3 regions of the Alkalihalobacillus pseudalcaliphilus genome follow, and region 2 is predicted to be linked to each of the others. Evidence: predicted binding sites of a transcription regulator. Region 2 holds the regulator's gene; each other region holds the start of a gene.
What was found. The regulator Rex, encoded in region 2, represses fermentation and respiration genes when NADH is low (regulators of the CRP and FNR family bind a similar motif). The targets are predictions, from matches to a motif close to TTGTGAAATATTTCACAA.

Region 1 (4,993 bases), on a different contig from region 2:
TATAATTGTACAACGCTACAACCGTCCACGATTACAAAGTATGATAAGACGCATGTCATAAAGTGCAGGTTGTAGAAAAAGTAAAGTAATAAACACCTCTTCAATGTTGAAAGTGACGTTGGGTGCGGGGGGGGGGAGGGAAGCCGAGAAGTAACAACACCGGGGCATGAAAAGAGGCGTTGTGTTGTAGGGATAGCCGAGAAGTAACAACACAAGCCGAGAAAAAGAGACTCTGTGTTGTAGGAAAAACAAACAAGTAACAAAACCAAACAAACCACTCATTCAGCTGATAATATTCTGTTTATTTTCATTATTATTCTTTCATACAAAGCCCACATGGCGAAGCCCGATTCACTTGACCACCAACAAAGATGAAAGTAGGGTTTTGCTCTTTAACTGGTGGCACTTGATTCAATATGATTTTGCTTTTTGGTTAGTTAGCTTGAATTATTTCTCATTTATTCATTTTGTATGAGAAGTGTACGAACCAAAAAGCCTGCACTAGCCAAAGCTGCGGGAATGGGGTGGCCGATTCCCGCCGGAGGGTGCGTCCTCCCATTCCCGTAGCGATTTTCGAAGAAGAGCACTTGAGCTTTAGTCAACTTTCATACAAAAGGAGCTAAAATAAAGATGAACAAACATGCTATTTACCATCGTGCAAAAAGCCATATGTCATATGCAGTTGCAGAGAACCGAGTACATATCCGTTTAAAAAGCGAACGTAATGACTTAACTTCCGTTTACTTACTTACGGATTCAAAGCAAGGGTGGGTAGAAGGAGATGACGGAAAGTGGCATTGGCATAAAAGAAAACTGCCAATGGAGAGAGAGTTTCAGACAGAACTTTTTGATTATTGGTTTGTAGAAGTGGAACCAATCGATTATAAAATGCGTTATGGCTTCCTCGTATCAGATGGAACGGAAACGCTCTATTATTTAGACAGAGGTTTTTTCCCTGTAGAAGATCCGTCAATTGGTGATGATATTAATAGCTACTTTGCTTTCCCTTATGTACATACACAAGATTTGTTTCAAGCACCTTCTTGGGTGAAGGATACAGTTTGGTATCAAATATTCCCTGAAAGGTTTGCAAACGGTGATGCTAGTCGTAATCCAAACGATGTATTACCATGGAATAAAAAAGATGAAGATCTTGGGCAATACAGCTTTTATGGAGGAGATATACGAGGGATCATTGAAAAGCTAGATTATATTAAAGGACTAGGCATGTCAGGTATTTACATGACTCCTGTATTTAAGGCTACGACTTCCCATAAATATGACACAATTAATTATTATGAAATTGATCCTCACTTTGGGACAAAAGAGGATTTAAAGGAGTTAGTTGAAAAAGCTCATCAATTAGATATGAAAGTAATGCTTGATGCGGTCTTTAATCATATAGGTGATAAGTCTCCACAATTTCAGGATGTTCTTGAAAATGGAAAGGAATCCAAGTATTTTGATTGGTTTATGTTTGAAGAAACGGAAGGGGCGATTGACGATTGGAGTTATCGTAACTTTGTGCCTGCAATGCCAAAGTTGAATACGGCGAATCCGGAAGTCATTGACTATTTATTAGATATAAGTCGTTATTGGATTGAAGAAACAAATATTGACGGCTGGCGTCTTGATGTCGCTAATGAGGTTGACCATGAATTTTGGCGACTTTTTCGCAAGGCTGTAAAAGAGGTCAAAGAGGATCTATATATCTGTGGAGAGATTTGGCATGATAGTCAAGCATGGTTATACGGCGATCAATTTGACGGGGTGATGAATTATCCATTATCTCAACCGATTCAAGACTGGATTGCTACGGGACGTATTAATGGTAACCAGTTCCAAAATGACTTTGTTCATGCTCTGTTACGTTATTCAGAGCCGGTTAACCAAGGGATGTTTACGTTATTAGATAGTCATGATACGCCTCGAATTACCCATATTGCTAAGGGTGACAAACGAAAAGTAGATATGTGTTTAGCTTTACTTATGTCTGTGCCAGGTGCGATTTCTATATATTATGGAACAGAGATCTATTTAGAGGGCGGTGCTGACCCAGATAATAGACGTTGTATGCCTTGGGATGAAGATGTAACTTTTTCAAACATAGCCAAGATCAATCATTTACGTTCAGATTATGAAGTATTTGGATCAGGAGGCAAGTTTGAATTTCTCCTCGTTGATGCGAACACGGTCATTTATAAAAAAACAAATAAACAAAACGGCTTATATTTTATCTTCCATACAAAGGGAGAAGCCGTCATTGAATGGCCAGAAGAAATGAAAGGAAAGTCATTTAAGAATCTGGTATCTGAAGAAAAGATGGAAGCCGGAGATACCGTCACATTAAATGAATTCACCTACTACATTTTGGAACCTAGGGGTTGAGAGCGAAAATAAGAGGAAGAAAGCCCGAGCAAACGTAGGATGAACAAACGAAGTCTAATTAAAAAATTCCCCCAAATGGCTTTAATAAGCTTTTTGGGGGAATTTATTTTTAGCTTTCACTGCACGAACATAGTCGATATACCATTCTGGTTTCGGTAATGAAATGACGATATCTTCTGTTAACCATTCAATCCGACCATCTTTATCAAGTTCTACCAGTAGTTCTAATAGCTCATCCTTTGAACGTTTTGTTCGAAGGCAAAGAGTCGGGAGTGTAGGAAGTATGCCTGCTTCACACATTCCTTCAATTACAGTAAACATTAAATCTTTTTCACTCACTGGCACAACCTCCCTACATATTTTTTATCGTTTCTGTTTATTATTATTAGGTAAAAAGAAGGGGAAATCCTTTTAAATTTCTGGAAAATAGTTCATCAAAATATGACAAAAGTTTTAGTTGTTTCAAAAAGGACTAGAAGAATATTATCTAAAACTATAGCACAGTTTTTCGTTTTGATAAATACAGATGTCTATAACAAAATAAAGGGAAAGTCTGAATAGAATATTATGAAAGTTCAATGAAATGTCATTTTTTCTCTTTATATCAGTTATTGTGAGAACATTCACAATAACTTCAAACTTTTAATGAGCCGCTCCCTTATTATGGTAGTACAATAAAAGTATAAAGCTGTTATATATTCAGAGGAAGAACTGTAGTTGTTTTTTTATTCTATTTGAAGGAGGAAAAACAGATGAAGCATTGGAAAACTTTTAAAGGTGAAGGTTGGAAAAAGGAAATCGATGTAAGAGGGTTTATCTTGGATAATGTAACACCATATGATGGGGATGAGGCATTTCTTGAACGGGCAACCGCAGCAACGGATGAGCTTTGGCAGCAAGTATGTGATTTAACGACTGCGGAAAGATTACGTGGCGGTGTATACGACCTTGAGACGGAAACGGTTTCTTCTATTATTTCGCACGGTCCTGGTTACTTAAACAAAAACCTCGAGAAAATTGTTGGTGTCCAAACCGATCAACCATTTAAACGAGGACTTATGCCGTATGGTGGGATTAGGATGGCTCAGTCGGCAGCAGAAGCGTATGGATATCGAGTTAGCGATGAAGTGGTTGAAACTTTTACAAAGTATCGTAAGACCCATAACCAAGGTGTATTTGACGCTTATACAGATGAGATGAAATTAGCTCGAAAAGCAGGAATTATTACAGGCTTACCGGATGCGTATGGTCGCGGGAGAATTATTGGCGATTATCGACGTGTTGCCTTATATGGAGTTGACTTTTTAATAAAGAAAAAAGTTCAGGATAAACAATCACTAAGTAAAAAAATGTCCGAAGATCATATTCGCTTGAGAGAAGAATTATCGGAGCAAATTCTCTCTTTAAAAGAATTAAAAGAACTTGGAAAAGCTTATGGATTTGATTTATCTCAGCCAGCGGCTAATTCATTTGAAGCCTTTCAATGGTTATATCTAGCTTATTTAGCAGCGATTAAGGAACAAAATGGAGCAGCGATGAGCCTCGGGCGTGTATCGAGCTTTTTAGATATTTATATTGAAAGAGATTTAAATAATGAGACCATTACTGAAGAAGAAGTTCAGGAACTGGTTGACCATTTTGTTATGAAACTTAGATTAGTGAAGTTTGCACGAACACCTGATTATAATGAGCTTTTCAGTGGTGATCCTACGTGGGTAACCGAATCCATTGGAGGTACTTCTGTACATGGGCAACATTTAGTAACAAAAAACTCCTTTCGATTTTTACACACTTTGGATAATTTAGGACCAGCACCGGAACCTAATTTAACCGTGTTATGGTCCTTGCAATTGCCTGAATCTTTTAAAAAATATTGTGCGAAAATGTCAATGAAAACAAGTGCCATACAATATGAAAATGATGATTTGATGCGCCCAGAGTGGGGAGATGACTATGGTATTGCTTGTTGTGTATCGGCAATGAGAATTGGCAAGCAAATGCAGTTTTTTGGAGCAAGAGCAAACATGGCGAAAACATTGCTTTATGCGATTAACGGTGGCATGGATGAGCAATTACATGTGCAAGTAGCTCCACGTTATGAACCTATTCGCTCAGATATTTTGGATTATGAGGAAGTGATGCAAAAATTTGACCGAATGATGGATTGGTTAGCGGAGCTGTATATTGAATCATTAAACATCATTCATTACATGCACGATAAATACAGTTATGAACGAATTGAAATGGCCTTACATGATACGGAGATTCTAAGAACGATGGCAACTGGTATAGCGGGGTTAAGTGTTGTGGCCGATTCATTAAGCGCTATTAAGTATTCAAGAGTACATGCGATTCGAAATCAGGCTGGTTTAGCGATTGATTATTATGTAGAAGGCGATTATCCGAAGTATGGAAATAATGACGATAGAGTCGATGTGATTGCTGTTGAGGTAGTAAAGAAATTTATGAAGAAGTTAAAGCAGCACCAAACCTACCGTCAATCTCAGACGACAACTTCGGTATTGACGATTACTTCAAATGTTGTTTACGGTCAGAAAACAGGTAATACACCTGATGGTAGAAGAGAGGGTGAACCATTTGCACC
Region 2 (4,993 bases):
TTATAAAATTTCTCTATTTTTATCTCTATTTATGCACTTTCATGAACCGCTTGTTTTTGATTCTCCCATTTAAACGAACGTTTATTTAAATTCAATTTCTCTTTTAGATACGGTAAAACGTATCGGTCGCCTCCGTATCGACCAGCGTTCGCTCCTGCTACCATAATAATGACTGACACCGCCACCATCCACGGGTTAGATGAAATAGTTCCTGCTAGCAAGAACGACATATTCATAACCATTCCAAAAAATGCAGCTGCAGAAGTGAACACTCCCACGATTAAACCTAAACCAACTAATACCTCTCCCCATGCAACAACGAAACTAAAGATTTCAGCATTCGGAATGGCAAAACCCTCTAAAAAGCTCACATACCAAGGGTATTTCATCACTTCACCATTCATAACTGGATTCGCTACCGCATTTTGTAAATAACCAGCTGCATTAAATTCACCAGTTACCTTTCCCCAACCTGAGCTCAACCAAGCCCATCCTAACACAACCCTCAAAACAACCAACACCGCTGCTACTACCTTATTACTTCTTAAGAAATCTCCAAACATTTTACTTCCTCCTATCCATAGTTTCATTTATTTTGTTTGTGAAACATTTCACATAATGATTTCTAAGAAAAGCTTGCTACTTAGTAGAGCAAGTAAGTTGTTAAGTTTGTGAATGTTTTCACATATCTTCTATACTCATAGTATATGATGAATCGGTAAAAAAAGCTACCTAGATATAGCAAGTGTCACAACTTGTTCAACATTTCACAATTTTTTGTTTGACTTGAATTGGTTCATCCTCGGGCTTTCTCCTTTTTTTTCCGCCCGCAACCCCGAGATTCGCCGTTTACTCGGGCTTTCTCCCTCTTTTTCCGCTCCCAACCCCGAGATTCGCCGTTTATTCGGGCTTTCTCTCTCTTTTTTGCCCGCAACCCCTAGATTCAACGTTTGCTCGGGCTTTCTCTCTCTTTTTCCGCTCTCAACCCCGAGATTCCGCTTTTACTCGGGCTTTCTCTCTCTTTTTTTGCCCGCAACCCCGAGATTCCGCTTTTCCTCGGGCTTTCTCTCTCTTTTTTTGCCCGCAACACCGAGATTCGCCGTTTGCTCGGGCTTTCTCTCTCTTTTTCCGCTCCCAACCCCGTGATTCCACGTTTACTCGGGCTTCCTCTCTCTTTTTCAGACCGCAACCCCGTGATTCCACGTTTGCCCGGGCTTCCTCTCTCTTTTTCTGCTCGCAACCCCGCGATTCAGCGTTTGCTCGGGCTTCCCCTCTCTTTTTCCAGTCGTAACCCCGCGATTCCACGTTTACTCGGGCTTCCTCTCTCTTTTTCAGACCGCAACCCCGTGATTCCACGTTTGCCCGGGCTTTCTCCCTCTTTTTCCGCTCCCAACCCCGAGATTCCGCTTTTACTCGGGCTTTCTCTCCCTTTTTCCGCCCACAACCCCGAGATTCAACGTTTGCTCGGGCTTTCGACGCGTCGGACTGGTTGGGGTTGATAAGTTCCCTCAAGGAGTTCTTTCCGAATGGTAGGCCAATGGAGAGCGTTATGTGCTCGTAGGTTTTGTACAGGCATTTCGTCGACTCCATGGCTCCCCTTATTCTTTTCCACTCGTTTCAGAGCGTACATGAGATTACCCCGTCTTAGGACTGATTTCAACATTTGATTTGGCCTCCCACGTGAGTAACGTTCCTTCTTGTGCCACCTTGATTTTCCGCCCTCTTCAAAGTCCCCCGAGGATTCACCTCTTCTTCCTTTTAAGTAGGTTCTTATTTTCTGCTTCATCAAATAAGGTGAACGCCAAGGTGTTCCTCTTCTTAAATGGTTCAGTACTTCCCTTGTAGCTTAAGCAACAAGGTACTATGACCTCTGCTGACGCCTGTTGTTCAGCATACCCGTTTCGAGTACGGTTACCTTATATGTAAGGCGTACCAACAGGTTCTCCCTGGGTAAGAGTACAGACTTTCCTTCCATGTCCCTACCTCATTTACTACGTGATCCCTTCGGCAGTATGGACTTTGTCTTGTCATGCAGACTCATCCAACATCACCTAGCCTTGTATGAGGTTCGTGTTCCTCGGCGCAGAAGTTTGCCGCTGGCTTCCTTCAGGTAATCAAGTCACCTTGCCTTGAGCTACTGTTACTACTTCCTGCACAGTTCGGGACTTTCACCGTAGAGCCTGTACTCATGCCAGGGGGACACAACTGAAAAACCGCTCTAACGGAAAGAGCGGTTTAACCTGATTTATTGTGCTTCAGAACGATTTAATTCTTCTTCTTGAAGCTTTTGTGCTTTTAAGACTTTTCGATAAGCTATTCGTGAGAGCCAGATGCTAAATTCATAAAGTAATAGTAACGGAACAGTTACCATGAGATGGGACATTAAGTCTGGTGGTGTAATAAAACCAGCAATTACCAACAGAACAAAATACGCATATTTACGAAACTTCGTCAGGCCACTCGGATCTACTAATCCAAGTCTCGTCAGAAACATCACAACAACGGGCAGTTGAAATAAAAGTCCCATTGGAATCGTTATTTGAAATAAAAAGCTAAAATATTCATTAATCCCATACTGCTCTGTAATACCTAATCGCCCAGCCAGATTTCCCATAAATTGAATGATGAATGGGAAGAGAATAAAATAAGCAAAAGCCAGTCCGCCTAAAAATAAAAGAAAAGCAAACGGAATATAAGCCAATGTTACTTTCCGTTCATTTTCATGTAATCCAGGACTTACAAAAGCCCAAAGCTGATATAAAATAACGGGGAAAATCATCACAAATGCAATAATAGTAGCCATCGTCATAAATATCCGAAACGGATCGGTCAATTTAAAAGCATTCATTGGCAAATCCTGAGCCATGGGGGCATTCGTTAAGTAAGTAATTAATGGTGTCGCTAAAAAAAAGCCGATAATGAACGCAAGGGCAAAAAAGACGAATGCGATCACAATTCTACGTCTCAGCTCTACAATATGGTCCATTACCGACATACTCTGTGTATCCATTGTTAAACCCTTCCCATGTTAAGAGTCTTGGTTTGTCGCTTTTTTCTTACTTGTTGTATCATCATCGTCATCTGCTAATCCTTTTGTAGCCGCTTTGAACTCACGTAATGTGTTTCCAGCCGCTTTCCCTAATTCAGGTAATTTCTTCGGACCGAAGATAAGTAATGCAACAAGGGCAATAAGTATAATACTTCCTGCTGATAAAGGCATGCAGGATGCACCTCCTTGATTTTAGTTAAAAACTAAGTACAACCTTGTGAAACTCTCTCTATTATACTGGATAATGCTTTAAAAAATAAACAAGAGACTGCAATTCTACAGATAAGTCAATATGGTGAACTCTGACAGAATCTGGAACAGATAATCGTGCTGGAGTAAAGTTCAAAATTCCCTTTATTCCCGCTTCTACCAAGCGATCCGCGATGTTTTGAGCAGCGTGCACAGGTACAGTTAGAATCGCTACTGTTACCTCTTCAGGTAGCATTTTTTCTAATGTGTCAAAATGGTGAATAGTTACACCACCCATTTCCTGTCCAATTTTATCCTCCATGACATCAAAGGCCATTACAATTTGTGTATTATTATTTTTTGAGAAATTGTAATGCATAAAAGCCGTTCCTAAATTCCCGACTCCTACTAGAATAACCTTGGTTAATTCATCTTGATTTAATGTTTCTCTAAAAAAAGAGAGTAGATAACTTACATTATACCCATATCCCTTTTTTCCTAATGCACCAAAATAAGAAAAGTCTCTTCGAATCGTTGCTGAATCTACTTTTACAGCTTCACTTAACTCTGTTGATGAAACTCTTTGCTTTCCAGAGGCCTGCAGATTCTCAAGAAACCGATAATATAATGGTAATCGCTTGGCTGTCGCTTGAGGTATCTTCGTTTGATCAGACTTCATAAACAGCCCTCCCTTTTCTCTAACAACCTATCCATTTATAGTGTGAAACATCCTTATTGTACAACATTTTCCCTCAGATGTAACCACCTAAAGGATACAGTTAATAAGTTGTTGATTCCCTTTATTTAAGCTACACTATTAAATAGAAACATGAAACGACACGATTCTACTCATACCATTTTTTCTGGGAAGGGATAACTATGATTATTTTACAATGTGTTCAAATTTCCAAGTCATTTGGTGCTGATCCAATTTTAACAAATATAAAGCTCGAAGTAAAAACCGGTGAACGGATTGCTTTAGTCGGTCGGAATGGGGCAGGTAAATCAACACTTCTGAAAATCATTGCTCGGCAACTTTCTTATGATAGTGGTGACATAATTAAACCAAAAGAAGTAGAGCTTGGCTATTTAGCACAAGATACTGGTTTAGAGTCTGATCTATCAATTTGGGATGAGATGTTAACAGTTTTTGCACCACTTATTCAAATGGAGAAAAAGCTCAGGCAACTTGAGCAAGATATGTCGAACCCGGATCTTCAAGCAGACGAGATGAATTATGCAAAAACGCTCAGTGAATACGATGCCTTGCAAGTAGACTTCAAAGATCGAGGCGGCTACCAATATGAAGCTGATATTCGTAGCGTTCTCTCTGGTCTAAACTTCGCTGGCTTTCATTACGAGACAAAAATCTCTCAACTAAGTGGTGGACAAAAGACCCGCCTTGCCCTTGGAAAACTTCTATTAACAAAACCCGATTTATTAATACTCGATGAGCCAACGAACCATTTGGACATTGAGACGTTAACATGGCTTGAACAATACCTTTCCAACTATAAAGGTGCCATCCTCATTGTCTCACATGATCGTTACTTTTTAGATCAAGTCGTCGACCAAGTCGTTGAGATTTCCCGGACACAATCGACTAAGTTCGTCGGTAACTATAGTAGCTATCTCGATGAAAAAGCGAAACGATACGAACTCGAACTCAAGCAATTTGAGAAGCAGCAAGAAAGAATTGCCGAACTAGAAGACTTTGTGCAACGTAATATCGCTCGAGCATCTACAACCAAAAGA
Region 3 (4,993 bases), on a different contig from region 2:
CTGGGCTTCTGTCCTGTTTTTCTATTTTCCCTTTGACAAAATCCCACTCGCCTTTAATCGCCTGTTTACCTTTAACCGTATTTATCTTCGTTTTATGTATAATTAAAAATTGTTCACCACATGTAACAATTGCTCCAACCGCTTGCCTCACCCTCATTTTCTCAGCCCCTGTTTATAAACCTTTTTCAAAATAAATAAGACGTAATGTAACTGTAATCTGCTTTTCGCCCACTTTTCTAAAACCATGCTTTTGATAAAACGAGCAAGCAGGACCATTCGTAGCTCCAGTAGATACCCGCAAGATGTGTGTTTGCTCATTTCTCTCCACAAAACCAAGTAATGCTTGAGCGATCCCTTGCTTAAAATGCGTAGGTTTCGTAACAAGGCGACAAATGTCGATCACCCCATCAACTAGCTGATAAGATATGAACCCACATAACTCGTCGCCTATCCAATAACCATAGAAAATTTCATCAACACCTTGCAATTGTTTCCGTGTTTCAAGTAAGGGTGGAATCTGATCAAAACCTATGATTTGTGCTTCCACTTTATATGCTTCCTGCTGCAAGTGCCAGGTTTTATTTAATATAGTGGCGTCATGTAAGTTTATACGCTGAATAAACACTTTAATCACACCTCTAATAAACTTCTATCTATGTAATACGTTTTCATTAAATCTTGCATTTTCTGCATATGCTTTTTAACTACTTCGTCCTCTCCAGCCCTTCTACCATCCAATAATGGAAATTTTGCGTAAAGCTTGGCAGGACGTACCTTAATATGATTTTGGATAGGAAATTCTTCAATAACCAGCTTGTGAGATTGAAATAAAATCATTTTCATCATACTTTTTACAGTCTGATTCTTGGAATTTAAAAGTGCAGCCGTAACTTCTGCATCCAGCATTTGCGGAAATTGAAAATGGGGTTCCTTCCACTCTAACTGGACCGCCTCAGCTAAAAGACGATCGACCGCTAACAACCTCGGCGATAGCATCCACTGATGATCGTGATAGATTAATTCCAAAATCGAATGAAATCCTTCTTCATTTGTGCTGATCCCTTCACCCGTGCATGTTAATAACGGAAAGAGATTGGTACGATCTATGCCTAGCATTTTATTGTCACGAATAAAACTATCAAGATGATCAATGCCTAAAATGCCACTTTTGCCTGTTAAAACCGTTTCCTCATTTAAGAAATTGATGACTTGCTCACTCGATAAACCCGCTTTGTTTAAAATCATACGGATCTCATCCTTCGCAACATATATTTCCGTCAAAAGGTGATGATCAAAACCTAGCGTCCTTTCTACCGCATGCGAAAATGGCAAATGGCCGATATCATGAAGAATGGCAGCGGCACGTAACAATACATTATTCGGGAAAAAATGTGCGGATAATTTCCAAACTCCTATCGTATGCTCCAAGCGGGAATGCGTCACACTGGAAACAAATGCACCACCACCATAATGTGCCAAGTGCTTTAGCCTTTGAACATCATGCGTTGAGAGTAATTCTAGTTCCCACTCAAATATCTTAATAGGAGGGTATAAGTTTTCATCAATAAAGGCCATTACACAACTCCTCTCATTCCTCAATATCACTATTCCGATAATAAATATACGGATCGTCACTTGTTACAATTAATTTACCTTCTTTAATGAAAAATACATCCTTCCAAGTAAAAACCTCTTGCTCTACTTCAACTTGAACATTAACAAAAAGAAAGAAATGGGCACCGTCCTCCCATTCTAGCTTTTTGAATTGATAATCGATCACTCGATAATCTTTTTCTTCTAAATATTTCGTTTTTTCTAGGAAAAATGCTAATTTTTCTTTTTCCATTAAGTTTGGTTCATTAATCCAAGACTCATCAGTACTATAAAAATAATATAAATTCCGTTGTGCCTTCTCATAATTCTGATCTATCAGTGCATGATAATACTGGTTCATTTTATACTTAGCTGTGAACTCTTGAATGTAAGGCGGAGATACAAAAGCAACCACTATGACCAAGTAAATAACAACTGCTAGGAAAACTAACCGCGAACGTTCGATGTTTAACGCCTCCTTCTAACCTTTGACGGTTTGGAAGCTCCATCGGTTTTAATCTGGCAATAAAATCCCCATAATTAAATAAGCGATAAATGAAATCGGTAAAATGATAAATAACAAACGAACTAGAAAAGGTGAAACGTCAAAATATTCGGCAAGCCCTCCACAAACACCGAGTAAAATTCGATCATCGTGCGATCTTCTCATTCTCATATCAACCACCTCCGACTATATATATAAATTATACGATCAAAAACGACAAAAAGTTTCATTTTTCTTATCCCCAACCTACATAATAACGAAACGTATGAATATTCTCCTATAAAAGAACATATACTAGTTTAGTTTACAACTAAGTACCAACAGATTTTTATAACCGTATGACCCATTACACTCAACTAGTTCACTTTTCATGCATTGTATTTTGTAAAAGTTATCTAACCTCATGTGCGGAGCGTTAATCACCGCTACCGAAAATCACGATCCCCGACAATCACGTGGTGCTGAACTAACTAGCTTCATTAGTGGATTTCGGTCCTGCCACTACGTCCCATGGGGTCTCCGCATGTTTTCGTCCGCTGGCTTACTGGGCAATTTTTTCCGTAGCACCGCTTTTTTGTAAGGAGAGCGTAAGAGTCTACCAAAAAGATTCAGCGCACTAGACAAACAGCCACCACCAACAACAAAAGAGAGTGTCTTTCACTCAATCAGGATTAGCATTTAACATCCAAGTGTTTTTGGACCGTTAGCCAAGCTCGCTTGGCTACTTCATGCATTGGCGCGAATTTTTGAAAATCGAAATGAACCTTAGGACGAATTCATTCGTCTGTGAGGTCATTTCGATTTTCAAAATAAGGTCCAAAAACAAAAACCTAGAAGTCAACTTTTTAATGAGCATTACCACAAACTTTCATAATAAAACCCACATGGCGAAGCCCCATTCACTTCGCCACCAACAAAGATGAAAGTAGTGGCGAATGTTCAAACTGTTGGCACGTTTACAACTCGTTCACCATTAGGAGTCGGCTGAACAAAAAGGGCGCAAGTCCTACTAAGGTCATTGATCGCGAGATGGATGACGAGCTAACTTTACGGCACAATCTATCGCCCATAAGTAACTTTCATATAAAGCCTACCTTACAAACTTGAACATTTTTCAAACACAATCTTCCTAAATCATGACATTTTTGCAAACACCACAATGAATTCATAGTTTGTTAACATTTTCACAAACTAACCGAAACAAAAAAATGATATAACAGATGAAAGAGATCTTAAACGAAGATTTCTAAATTCAAAACCTGCATTGTATACTTACCCACAGATAGATTGAACGTTTTTAACTAAACCAGTTCGGGTAGTAATTAGAGAGGATCTAACCCCCGAGCACACAGCCATTTATCACTATTTTATATATTAAAGGAGGTTCCCTTATGTTATTCGACGATCCCGTCTTTATGAGTCGGATGTTAACCTTACTTACGCTTTCTTTTCATATATTTTATGCCACAATTGGTGTCGGCCTCCCACTAATGATTATGATTTTTCAATGGGTTGGAATCAGAAAAAATGATCCCCACTACTTACTGATGGCACGACGCTGGGCGAAAGGCTTTGTTGTGACCGTAGCTGTTGGAGTCGTGACTGGTACAGCTATTGGGCTCCAGCTTGCCTTATTATGGCCAAGCTTTATGGAATTGGCTGGTCATATCATTGCCTTACCGTTATTTATGGAAGTGTTCGCTTTCTTTTTCGAAGCGATATTTTTAGGTATTTACTTATATACATGGGACCGGTTTACAAACCCGAAAAAGCACTTATTACTCTTAATACCCGTGGCAATTGGCGGAGCAATGTCCGCCTACTTTATTACCGTAGTTAACTCATTTATGAATTCACCGGGTGGTTTTGATTTAGTCAATGGTGAACTGGTGAATATCAATCCAATCGCCGCTATGTTCACAGTATCGATGCCGACAAAGGTTGCCCATGTTTTAGCAACTGGTTATATGACGGTCGCTTTTGTTTTAGCCGCTATTGCTGCATTCAGACTACTTCAAGGTGCCAATAATACGTATCACAAAAAATCATTAAACCTATTAATGAAAATTGGTTTTGTATTCGCCTTAGCATCCGCCATCATTGGAGATTTTTCTGGAAAATATTTAGCCGAATATCAACCAGAAAAGTTAGCTGCTGCTGAATGGCATTTTGAAACAGAAGAAAATGCACCATTAATCCTATGGGGTATTCTTGATGAAAATAACGAACCAAAATATGCGATTGAAATCCCATCTGCTTTAAGTATACTTGCCCATGGTAATCCATCCGCTGAAGTGATTGGCCTCGAGGAATTCCCTGAGGAACTACAGCCACCTCTGGTTATCCATTACTTCTTTGATACGATGATAACAATCGGAATGTTTATGCTCGGTCTTTCGTTTATTTATTGGGTAGCCCAGTTGCGAGGATGGACATTTGTTCATCAAAGATGGTATCGTTGGTTAATTGTTCTTGGTGGACCTTTATCGTTCTTGGCGATCCAAGCCGGTTGGTGGTTAGCAGAAGTCGGTCGACAACCTTGGATTTTACGTGGAATTATGACGATTGATGAAGCAGCTACTACAAGTGACCATGTGGGGTTAATGTTTATCTTATTTGCTATCCTCTACTTTATATTAGGGGTTGGAACGGTTGTTGTTTTAAGAAAAATGTTTAAAGATAACCCCCCTGAAAAGGATTTAAACGAAATGTCAGGTAGTGATCGAACATGAGTCTAGAAATTATCGGAATCTCGGTCCTATGGCTCTTTTTATTCGGGTATGTCATCATTGCTTCCGTCGATTACGGGGCCGGATTTTTTAACGCGTATAGTTTATTAACAGGAAAACAACATATCGTATCTAAAGTAATAAAAAGATATTTATCACCCGTTTG

Region 1: pflB (formate C-acetyltransferase) is a predicted target of Rex. The motif match lies at 3,000-3,017, and genes of this name have one in related genera.
Region 3: PQ479_RS04995 (cytochrome ubiquinol oxidase subunit I) is a predicted target of Rex. The motif match lies at 3,271-3,288, and genes of this name have one in related genera.

The regions. Positions count from the first base shown of each region.
Region 1 covers NZ_JAQQWS010000010.1:84,314-89,306, forward strand. Annotated here, with positions in the region: gene PQ479_RS17285 (glycosyl-4,4'-diaponeurosporenoate acyltransferase CrtO family protein) at 1-61, shown strand, start outside; gene PQ479_RS17290 (glycoside hydrolase family 13 protein) at 631-2,388, shown strand; gene PQ479_RS17295 (hypothetical protein) at 2,470-2,727, opposite strand; gene pflB (formate C-acetyltransferase) at 3,141-4,993, shown strand, end outside.
Region 2 covers NZ_JAQQWS010000012.1:36,868-41,860, reverse strand. Annotated here, with positions in the region: gene PQ479_RS18310 (DoxX family protein) at 30-563, opposite strand; gene PQ479_RS18305 (hypothetical protein) at 951-1,499, shown strand; partial or broken gene PQ479_RS18300 (group II intron reverse transcriptase/maturase) at 1,466-1,663, opposite strand; gene tatC (twin-arginine translocase subunit TatC) at 2,246-3,010, opposite strand; gene PQ479_RS18290 (twin-arginine translocase TatA/TatE family subunit) at 3,029-3,220, opposite strand; gene PQ479_RS18285 (redox-sensing transcriptional repressor Rex) at 3,282-3,917, opposite strand; gene PQ479_RS18280 (ABC transporter ATP-binding protein) at 4,118-4,993, shown strand, end outside.
Region 3 covers NZ_JAQQWS010000001.1:1,005,954-1,010,946, forward strand. Annotated here, with positions in the region: gene PQ479_RS04970 (NUDIX hydrolase) at 1-157, opposite strand, end outside; gene PQ479_RS04975 (GNAT family N-acetyltransferase) at 173-625, opposite strand; gene PQ479_RS04980 (HD domain-containing protein) at 631-1,575, opposite strand; gene PQ479_RS04985 (hypothetical protein) at 1,589-2,017, opposite strand; gene PQ479_RS04990 (PspC domain-containing protein) at 2,108-2,269, opposite strand; gene PQ479_RS04995 (cytochrome ubiquinol oxidase subunit I) at 3,490-4,830, shown strand; gene PQ479_RS05000 (cytochrome d ubiquinol oxidase subunit II) at 4,827-4,993, shown strand, end outside.